Linked DNA regions of uncultured Dysgonomonas sp.. The protein of the gene in region 1 interacts with the protein of each later gene in a pairwise test. Links are inferred from orthologs where the notes say so. Each region holds a gene or a part of one and is shown in the gene's direction. Other genes may lie near its edges.

The links.
Region 2: the proteins of pepT (region 1) and pepE interact in binary tests that used the Escherichia coli proteins (3 or more experiments, as listed by UniProt). The link is inferred for uncultured Dysgonomonas sp. from one-to-one orthologs.
Region 3: the proteins of pepT (region 1) and tpiA interact in binary tests that used the Escherichia coli proteins (3 or more experiments, as listed by UniProt). The link is inferred for uncultured Dysgonomonas sp. from one-to-one orthologs.

The regions. Positions count from the first base shown.
Region 1 is NZ_LT599032.1:181,039-184,140, reverse strand. Bases 167-3,102 are described here. They hold pepT (peptidase T), read left to right. Parts: upstream 167-992; coding sequence 993-2,213; downstream 2,214-3,102. Other genes in these bases: gcvT (glycine cleavage system aminomethyltransferase GcvT), read left to right, coding at 2,247-3,102; QZL88_RS00765 (DUF5041 domain-containing protein), read left to right, coding at 167-596. Also shown: more of QZL88_RS00765, read left to right, coding at 1-166. UniProt on the Escherichia coli protein: Cleaves the N-terminal amino acid of tripeptides.
Region 2 is NZ_LT599032.1:3,201,700-3,204,598, forward strand. The notes cover bases 138-2,870. They hold pepE (dipeptidase PepE), read left to right. Parts: upstream 138-1,016; coding sequence 1,017-1,724; downstream 1,725-2,870. Other genes in these bases: QZL88_RS13480 (hypothetical protein), read left to right, coding at 138-585; QZL88_RS13490 (4'-phosphopantetheinyl transferase superfamily protein), read right to left, coding at 1,743-2,369; QZL88_RS13495 (DUF5040 domain-containing protein), read right to left, coding at 2,369-2,870. Outside these bases: more of QZL88_RS13480, read left to right, coding at 1-137; more of QZL88_RS13495, read right to left, coding at 2,871-2,899. UniProt on the Escherichia coli protein: Hydrolyzes dipeptides containing N-terminal aspartate residues. May play a role in allowing the cell to use peptide aspartate to spare carbon otherwise required for the synthesis of the aspartate family of amino acids.
Region 3 is NZ_LT599032.1:1,920,900-1,923,831, reverse strand. What follows is about bases 135-2,900. They hold tpiA (triose-phosphate isomerase), read left to right. Parts: upstream 135-1,027; coding sequence 1,028-1,774; downstream 1,775-2,900. Other genes in these bases: folE (GTP cyclohydrolase I FolE), read left to right, coding at 2,446-2,900; QZL88_RS08200 (SPOR domain-containing protein), read left to right, coding at 1,906-2,409; QZL88_RS08210 (BT_3928 family protein), read left to right, coding at 135-992. Also shown: more of QZL88_RS08210, read left to right, coding at 1-134; more of folE, read left to right, coding at 2,901-2,932. UniProt on the Escherichia coli protein: Involved in the gluconeogenesis. Catalyzes stereospecifically the conversion of dihydroxyacetone phosphate (DHAP) to D-glyceraldehyde-3-phosphate (G3P).

The DNA.
Region 1 (3,102 bases):
CACAGATTAAAAAAGAAGATCCTTTGAATCAGTATCAGACGGAACGCATATCTAAAACTGATTTGATACATGCATTAGAATTGGCTGGTGTATCTATTCATAAATTTTATTTAGGGCAGTTCGACAAGCAATACACTATTTCGCTTATTCAGGAAGAATATAAAGAAAACAAGTTGGTTGATTCAAAGGTATTATTTGCTAATACCAATGCCTATTATTATATACCTGATGTAGCTCCTGCAGGGGATGAAACTCTTTATATGGACTATATAGATCAATTGAGTTTCTATTCTAAAAATGATGGTGGTAAAGTCTCAGTGACTATTTCTTCTTATAATGCAAATTTCAGAAGCAATTTAGAGCAAAAAATAGAACGGAAGGATCAGTTTTATAATTGGCGTGGTTACAGTAAAACCGATTGGATATTAAATAAGCAGGTACCATTATTGGTATATGCTTCTTCATGGTATGATGAAAAGTATGATTTTGAGCGGTTTTGCGGTGTTGTAGACTTATCATATAATGAGAAAGATACGCAGGAATTGCTTGATTCATCTACTCATTATTATGTGATAAGCTATAAGGTTACGGAATAAAAACAGATAAAGAAAAAGACCGTCTGAATATTTCAAACGGTCTTTTTCTGAGCCTCTTGTCGGATTCGAACCAACGACCCCGAGATTACAAATCACGTGCTCTGGCCAACTGAGCTAAAGAGGCAAGCGGGTAAGCTGACTATATCGCGTCGCTACAACCGACTGCCCTTGCTGCGATCAAACCCTGGGGGATTAATCGGGAGCTGACCGTATAGGACTTACCCGCGACAAAAGTAGATAAATTTTTCATATTCACAAAATGTGAATTCGATTTTTTCCTTTGATTTCCTTTTACTACATTTGTATTGGAAGTCTTTTCCAGAAAAAGAAGTTAGATATCAGTGACTTATAAATTGATGCTTTATACGAAAAAATATTAAGAAAAAATAAAATAACATGACAGTAACAGATCGTTTCATCAAATATGCAAAATTTGATACAGAATCGGATACAGAAACAGGTATAACCCCAAGTACTCCGGGGCAAATGGTTTTGGCTCGCGAAATAGAAAAAGAACTTCGCGAAATAGGTTTGGAGGATATAACACTGGACGATAATGCCTATCTGATGGCTACTCTTCCTGCTAATACGGACAAGAAGGTTCCTACTATCGGTTTTATAGCCCATCTGGATACCAGCCCTGATTTGTCAGGTAAAGATGTGAATCCCCGTATTGTAAAAAACTATGATGGAAATGATATAGTACTGAATAAGGATACTAACGTGGTGCTTTCCCCTGCCGATTTTCCCGAGATGCTCGATTATAAAGGGCAGGATTTGATAGTAACAGATGGCAATACATTGCTTGGTGCAGATGATAAAGCGGGTATAGCTGAAATTATTACAGCAATCAAGTATCTTCAGGATCATCCTGAAATAAAGCATGGGAAAATCCGTATCGGATTCAATCCTGATGAAGAGATCGGACTGGGAGCACATAAGTTTGATGTGGAAAAATTCGGTTGTGAATGGGCATACACGATGGATGGCGGCCCAATTGGAGAACTGGAGTATGAAAACTTTAATGCTGCCGGTGTAAAGATTAATATACAGGGTAGAAGTGTACATCCCGGATATGCAAAAGATAAGATGACAAATGCACTTGTGGTTGCCAATAAACTAATATCCTTGCTTCCTGCCAGCGAAAGGCCGGAACATACGACCAAATATGAAGGCTTCTTCCACCTTACTAATGTGTCGGGGACAGTAGATTCGGCTACAGTAGGCTATATTATTCGCGACCATGACCGGAATCTGTTTGAAGGACGTAAGCGTTTGATGCTCGAAACTGTGGATTTCATCAATAAACTATATCCTAACAGTACTACAGTGGAGATAAAAGACCAGTATTATAATATGCGCGAAAAGGTAGAGCCTGTGAAACATATTGTGGATATGGCTTTTGAAGCTATGGAAGCAGTAGGGGTGACTCCTATTGTGAAACCTATACGTGGAGGTACAGACGGCGCACAATTATCATTTAAAGGATTACCTTGCCCGAATATTTTTGCCGGAGGGCATAATTTCCATGGGCGCTACGAATTTGTTCCTGTACAATCGATGGAAAAAGCTGTAGAGGTAATTGTAAAACTGGCAGAGATAGTTGCAAGTAAATAGAATAATGTTAATACTTAAAATATATAAGCAAATATGAAGAAAACACCTTTTACGGATATCCACATTGCACTCGGGGCAAAAATGCATGAATTTGCGGGTTATAATATGCCTATTGAATATTCCGGTATAATAGATGAGCATATGACTGTATGCACAGGAGTAGGAGTATTTGATGTTTCGCATATGGGCGAAATTTGGGTTAAAGGTCCACGAGCCGAAGCTTTCCTGCGACGGATGATGAGTAATGATGTGGCTTCCCTCGAAATAGGTAAAGCGCAGTATTCTGCCATAATAAATGATCAGGGAGGGATTGTAGATGATATTATCGTGTACCATTACGAACCCGAAAAGTATATGCTTGTTGTGAATGCATCCAATATAGAGAAAGACTGGAAATGGTTGACAGAGCATAATGACGAATTTGCAGATTTAGAAAATGCTTCGGATAAGATCGCTCAATTGGCAATACAAGGGCCTAAAGCTCTGGTTACACTACAGAAATTGACTAAAATAGATTTGACCAAAATTCCTTATTACTCATTTGCTATAGGTAATTTGACCGGTTCCGCACTTGATAATGTGATCATATCCAACACTGGATACACAGGTGCAGGTGGTTTCGAGATTTATTTTTATCCACAATATGGTGTAGATATATGGAATGCTTTGTTCGAGGCTGGAGAAGAATTCGGAATTAAACCGATCGGACTTGGCGCTCGTGACACATTACGTCTCGAAATGGGATTTTGCCTCTATGGTAACGATTTAGATGATACAACTACTTCTATCGAAGCCGGACTGGGTTGGATTACTAAATTTACCGAAGGTCGTAACTTTACGGCACGTCCCATATTAGAAAGGCAAAAAGCAGATGGTGTAAGCCGTAAGT
Region 2 (2,899 bases), 3.0 Mb from region 1 along the record:
GCTAAACCGGATGAAAATTTTCCATACCTGCTTCCTGTAAAACCGGGAAATAATGTCCGGGTATTCTGGCTTGAAAATTTAGAAGTAAAACTCGGAAAGTCTGTTGCTGACAAGATTTTGGGTGCAACTTTCAGTTATACGGGAGTAGATACGGTGTATGCAATACGAAGCGGGCAGGTTGTAAGCGTAAAGAACGGCACACGCGACAGGATAATACCGGAGGCAGGAACAGTGTATTATGACGAAGCCTCCCAAAGTCTTATAGAGGTAGAGCATAAAGACGGAACTATTGCCCGGTATGTGTGTATGACGTCAGGAAAGAGCCTATTGGAAGAGGGCGACAGGATAATTGCCGGACAGCCGCTTGCTGTTTTTACACAAAAGGATGATAATCAAGAAATGAAAGTGGGAATACATCTTTTTCGTTTGGGGAAGAAATTCGAATATGAGGTGATTATGCCGAAATATTATACCGATAGTGGACTGATACAACCTGAATACGGGAAAGAATATGTTGGTGCTTCTGCAAAGGAAATAGTGGAGAAGGAATTGACGAAAAAGGAGAAGAAAAATCTGAACTTGTAGATGTGTCTGTCTTTATTTTATAGCTGGTAGCTTTTTCTTTATCAATTTTTATTTACTTTATCTATATCTATAGCCTTGACTGTTAGTCGATAGCTGGCAGTTCTTTGAAAGATTGATATGAGGATTTAAAAATTGAAAAGATATAAAAAGCGTCACCTTTGTTACCTTTTAATAGTTACGGGTTACAAGGTGTTAACTGCTAACTGATATATGTGTCACCTTTGTTACTTTTTTAGCGAGCGTTTCTTTAGCACAGGATAAGATAGATAATACAGAGCTAAAAAAAGCGACAGTATAAAATAGTGTAAAAAGTGTCAAGTTTGTCAACTTTTGAATGTAGAGTACTGCATTTACTTATTGTAAGCTGAAAAAGGATACACCTTTTCTGTAAGTTTAAATAGTTTCGTATATTTGTGAAAAACGTTATTATTATGAGATTACTATTAATCAGCAATTCGACCAATCCCGGAGAAGCTTATCTGGATTATCCGAAGTATAATATTAAAGAATTTTTAGGAGATAGACCGGTTAAGGCATTGTTTATTCCTTATGCGGCAGTGACTTTCTCGTATGATGAATATGAAGAGAAAGTAAATAACCGCTTCCAAGATATAGGGCATAGTGTCGTTGGTATTCATCATTTCGAAGATCCGAAGAAAGCGGTTGAGGATGCTGACGCTATTATAGTTGGCGGAGGAAATACATGGAAGCTCGTGCGTATGATGCGAGATAACGGCTTGATCGACCTTATCCAGAAAAAGGTAAAAGGAGGAACACCATATATTGGATGGAGTGCAGGTTCAAATGTAGCTTGTCCTACATTGCGTACGACGAATGATATGCCTATTATCGACCCTAAAGGTTTTGATGTAGCTAATTTAGTCCCTTTCCAGATCAATCCTCATTATCTGGATGATCATCCTTCCAATCATGGGGGAGAGACCAGAGAAGTGCGTATTAACGAGTTTATCACCGAAAATCAGGATATATATGTAGTAGGACTGCGTGAAGCAACGATGCTTAATATTGAAGGTGATGTATTGAAACTGATAGGGAAAAGATCTGCCCGCATATTCAAATATGGCCAGGAACCAAAGGAACTAACCGATAAAGATGATTTTAACTTCTTGATGAAATAAAGATGTTTGTCTGGGGGATTAGTTCTGCTCTTCCAGGCAAACCATAACAAAATCCGGTTCCACTTTGTAATAAGCTGTGAACTGATGCCCTGAACCTGTACGGTACTCCGATGCTTCGAATATACCTTTCTGTCCGGGGATAAACTGTCCGACAAACAGATGTTCCCTGAAATCAATACTATCTGCGTCCAGAAATTTGAACATGGCTTCTTTGGCCGACCAGTGTAGGAGGAGATGTGCCAGTTCGTTATCTTTATCTATATACTCACCTTTCCCTATGACACGGTTTTGTACACGCATTATCTTATCGGATATCTGTTCTATATCGAGTCCTATTGGCTTTTCTCTATTAATGGCTACAGCAACGAATTTTTTGGTATGTGATACACTTATATGGAACGACTTGTCTGTCAGGTAAGGTTTTCCCGACGGGTTGTAATATACCTGCTTTTCTTCACCTGCCAGTTCTTTGATCAATAGCCGGGCAGAGAGTATTTCCAAAACACGGGATTCGGACTTGATGGAATATATGTTCTCAACCCAGTTATGATGAGATAAGGCCGAGAGAAGTTCTTCCCTGGTCTCTTCTATTTTCCATACACCTATCAGTGTAGCTGCGGTTATATATTCCTTGTAGTAAAGCATTACGGTTTCAAAGGTAAAACTTTTTCCATCAACTCAGCAAAGATGGCAGCCATACGTTGCTGAATATATTTATCCTGTCCTTCATCGGGATGCCAGCCAAATTCTTCCCTGTTAATTGTCTCATTATTATGGGCGTATAATATGCTGTATTGCTTACCGGTAACAGGGTGCAGATGGTTTCGTGAAAAGCCTATGTATCTATCGAATTCCACGATGGGGAATCCCCATTTTTCGCCCAGTTTACGAATGGCCGGATTGAAAATGGTACGGGCATCGTGCCAGTGGGTACACATAACGATTACCACAGGCTTGCCGTTTTTTGTACCATAGTATTTAGAGTCTTTGTCGAACTTCAGATTATAGCATTCGGTAATGTAGCGTTTGATCACATAATCGTATGCTGCTGCATAGTTGGAACGGTCGAATGGGACAGGGTAATCTTTGTAATTCAGCTTTAGCCCTGCCGTATCGGCAACATTCTCGTCGTGAACATGCATGATGACGAATGCATCTGTCTCTTCCAACTCTTC
Region 3 (2,932 bases), 1.7 Mb from region 1 along the record:
GTTTCGGAGACGCACTGGTGATTACCAACTGGCAAACGTTTTATAAGAATATAGTGCTGCTGATATGTTCCATTATAGTATTCAGGTATTGTGAACGGATTAGCAACTTCTTCACAGGTAAAACTTATTGGCTGGCATTCCTATATATAATTATTTTTATCAGTTTATTCACATTCCGTAATTACATATATGAGCCGCTATTTGATTTCCGCCCATACAAAATAGGGGCATCCATTCCCGAGCAGATGGGGGTGGAAGAAGGTAAGGGCAGGGAAGAAGTATCGATGCTGGTCTATGCCAAAGACGGAGTGGAAAAAGAATTTACAGAGGAGAATTATCCATGGGAAGACAGTACCTGGGTCTTTGTGAGGATGGAGACCAAAGTGCTGAAAGAAGGTGAGACTTCGAAGATAAAGGATTTCGTGATAACTGAACTCTTTTTTGATGCAAAGAAGTCTGAGGTTATAGCCCAAAATGATATTACGGCTGATATATTGTCCGACAGCAGTTATGTATTTCTGATGTTGTCGCCGTCTCTTGAAGATATGAGTACATGGTATCTCAGCAACTTTGAGGATGTAAACAATTATGCGGATTACGGAGGATATAAATTCTATTGTGTAACATCGTCCGCTACAGATGAAATATTACGCTGGTCGAAAGAAAACGTTATAAACTTCAAATTCTGTACGATGGACGAACGGGCCATAAAAACCATTGTGCGTTCCAATCCGGGAATGATATTACTGAAAGACGGAGTGGTAATCAATAAATGGGCAAATGTAGAAGTTCCTGCTGAGGAAGACTTGATAAAGCCTTTGGAGGAATTGCCTTATGGTCAGCTAATAGACACCGAAAGACAGGGTAAGAAAAACCTCTTTTGTATAAGTGTAGCTTTCGCATTGCCTTTGCTCGGTCTTAAAGGGCTGGATTTCCTGTTTTTCAGGCGGAGAAAGAAAAAGGAGGAAGCCCGGAAGGAAGCCGAAGAATAAATTCAGTATAATAATATAAATAAAACGCTTTAATTATGAGAAAGAACATTGTTGCAGGAAACTGGAAAATGAATAAGAACCTACAGGAAGGAGTAGCTTTTGCTAAAGACCTGGAAGCTGCGTTGGCAGGTAAGACATTGAAATGTGATGTAATTATCGGAACACCATTTATTCATCTTGCTAGTGTTGCATCATCTACTAAATTGGGAGTTGCCGCACAAAATTGTGCAGATAAAGCTTCTGGTGCTTATACCGGAGAAGTGTCGGCTGCTATGGTAGCATCTACCGGTGCAAAATATGTTATCCTTGGACACTCTGAACGCCGTACATATTACGGAGAAACAGATGCTATCCTGAAAGAAAAAGTATTACTTGCATTGGCAAATGGCCTTAGCCCTATTTTCTGTATAGGTGAAACTAAAGATGAAAGAGAGAAAAATGTGCATTTCGATGTAGTTAAAAAACAAACTGTAGATGCATTATTCGAACTTTCGGCAGAAGATTTCTCTAAAATCGTTATAGCTTACGAACCGGTTTGGGCTATTGGTACAGGCCTTACAGCTACATCAGCTCAGGCTCAGGAAATGCATGCTTACATCCGTCAGATTATCACAGATAAGTATGGTAAAGAAGTAGCTGATAACACTTCTATCCTTTATGGAGGTAGTGCAAATGGCGGAAATGCAAAAGAATTGTTCGCATGTCCGGATATCGACGGCGGACTTATCGGTGGTGCTTCTCTCGATGTAGAGAAATTTATCCCTGTTATTGAAGGATTCTAATTCGGTACTATAAATTGCAGGGCTGGAGACAGCTCCTGCAATTACTTTTAAATAAAGGGCTATCCGAAGCCGAATATAATTATTATACTTGGACGAACGATAAACAGGTCAGTGACCTCAAATAAATCAGTATGAAAAAAAGTCTTTATATCTTTCTTGTTCTGTGCCTGTTTTCAGGTTTTGCGTTAGCACAGGATGATAATAAAACGATTATAGATGAACTGAATTCATCTAAATGGGGACAAGGAAATATCAAAGTGATGCAGGACGAAGCTGTACAGAATATACTGGGGGTTCGTCAGATTACTGTTATAGATACTACAAAAACAGTGGGTGTAATCGACCCTACAGCCAATTTTACAAAAGTAAGGGGCTTTAAGATTCAGGTTTTTTCGGGCAATAACCAACAACGTTCGAAAAGAGAAGCCGAATCGAAGCAGGCACAAGTTAAATCTGCTTTCCCTGAGTTGGAGACAGTAGTGAGCTTTCAGTCTCCATTCTGGCGTTTGCGCGTTGGCAATTTTACAAGCAGGGCAGATGCCGATGGTGTGCTTAAAGAGATGAAAAAAACATTCCCGGCCTTCGGGCGGGAGATGTATGTTGTACCCGATGTTGTGAAAAAACCGGTACAATAAATTATAAATTTAAATCAGACGATAAAAATCTTCACAATGCAAGAAGAACAAAATATAGAACTGCTGGCAAAGCATTACAAGGAAATTATAAACCTGTTGGGCGAAAATGCGGATAGAGAAGGGTTGCTAAGTACCCCGGTAAGAGTTGCAAAGGCCATGCAGTTTTTAACTAAGGGTTATCATGAAGACCCTGAAGAAATCCTGAGAAAAGCCTTCTTTAAAGAGGACTACAGACAAATGGTAATAGTTAAAGATATAGACTTTTATTCCATGTGCGAACATCATATGTTGCCGTTTTGGGGGAAGGCGCATGTAGCTTATATTCCGAATGGCTATATCACGGGGCTGAGTAAGATAGCCCGTGTCGTGGATGTTTTTGCCCGACGCCTGCAAGTGCAGGAGCGTATGACTCTTCAGATAAAGGAATGTATTCAGAAAACACTTAACCCGCTCGGGGTCATGGTGGTGATAGAGGCTCAGCATATGTGTATGCAGATGCGGGGCGTGGAGAAGCAGAATTCGA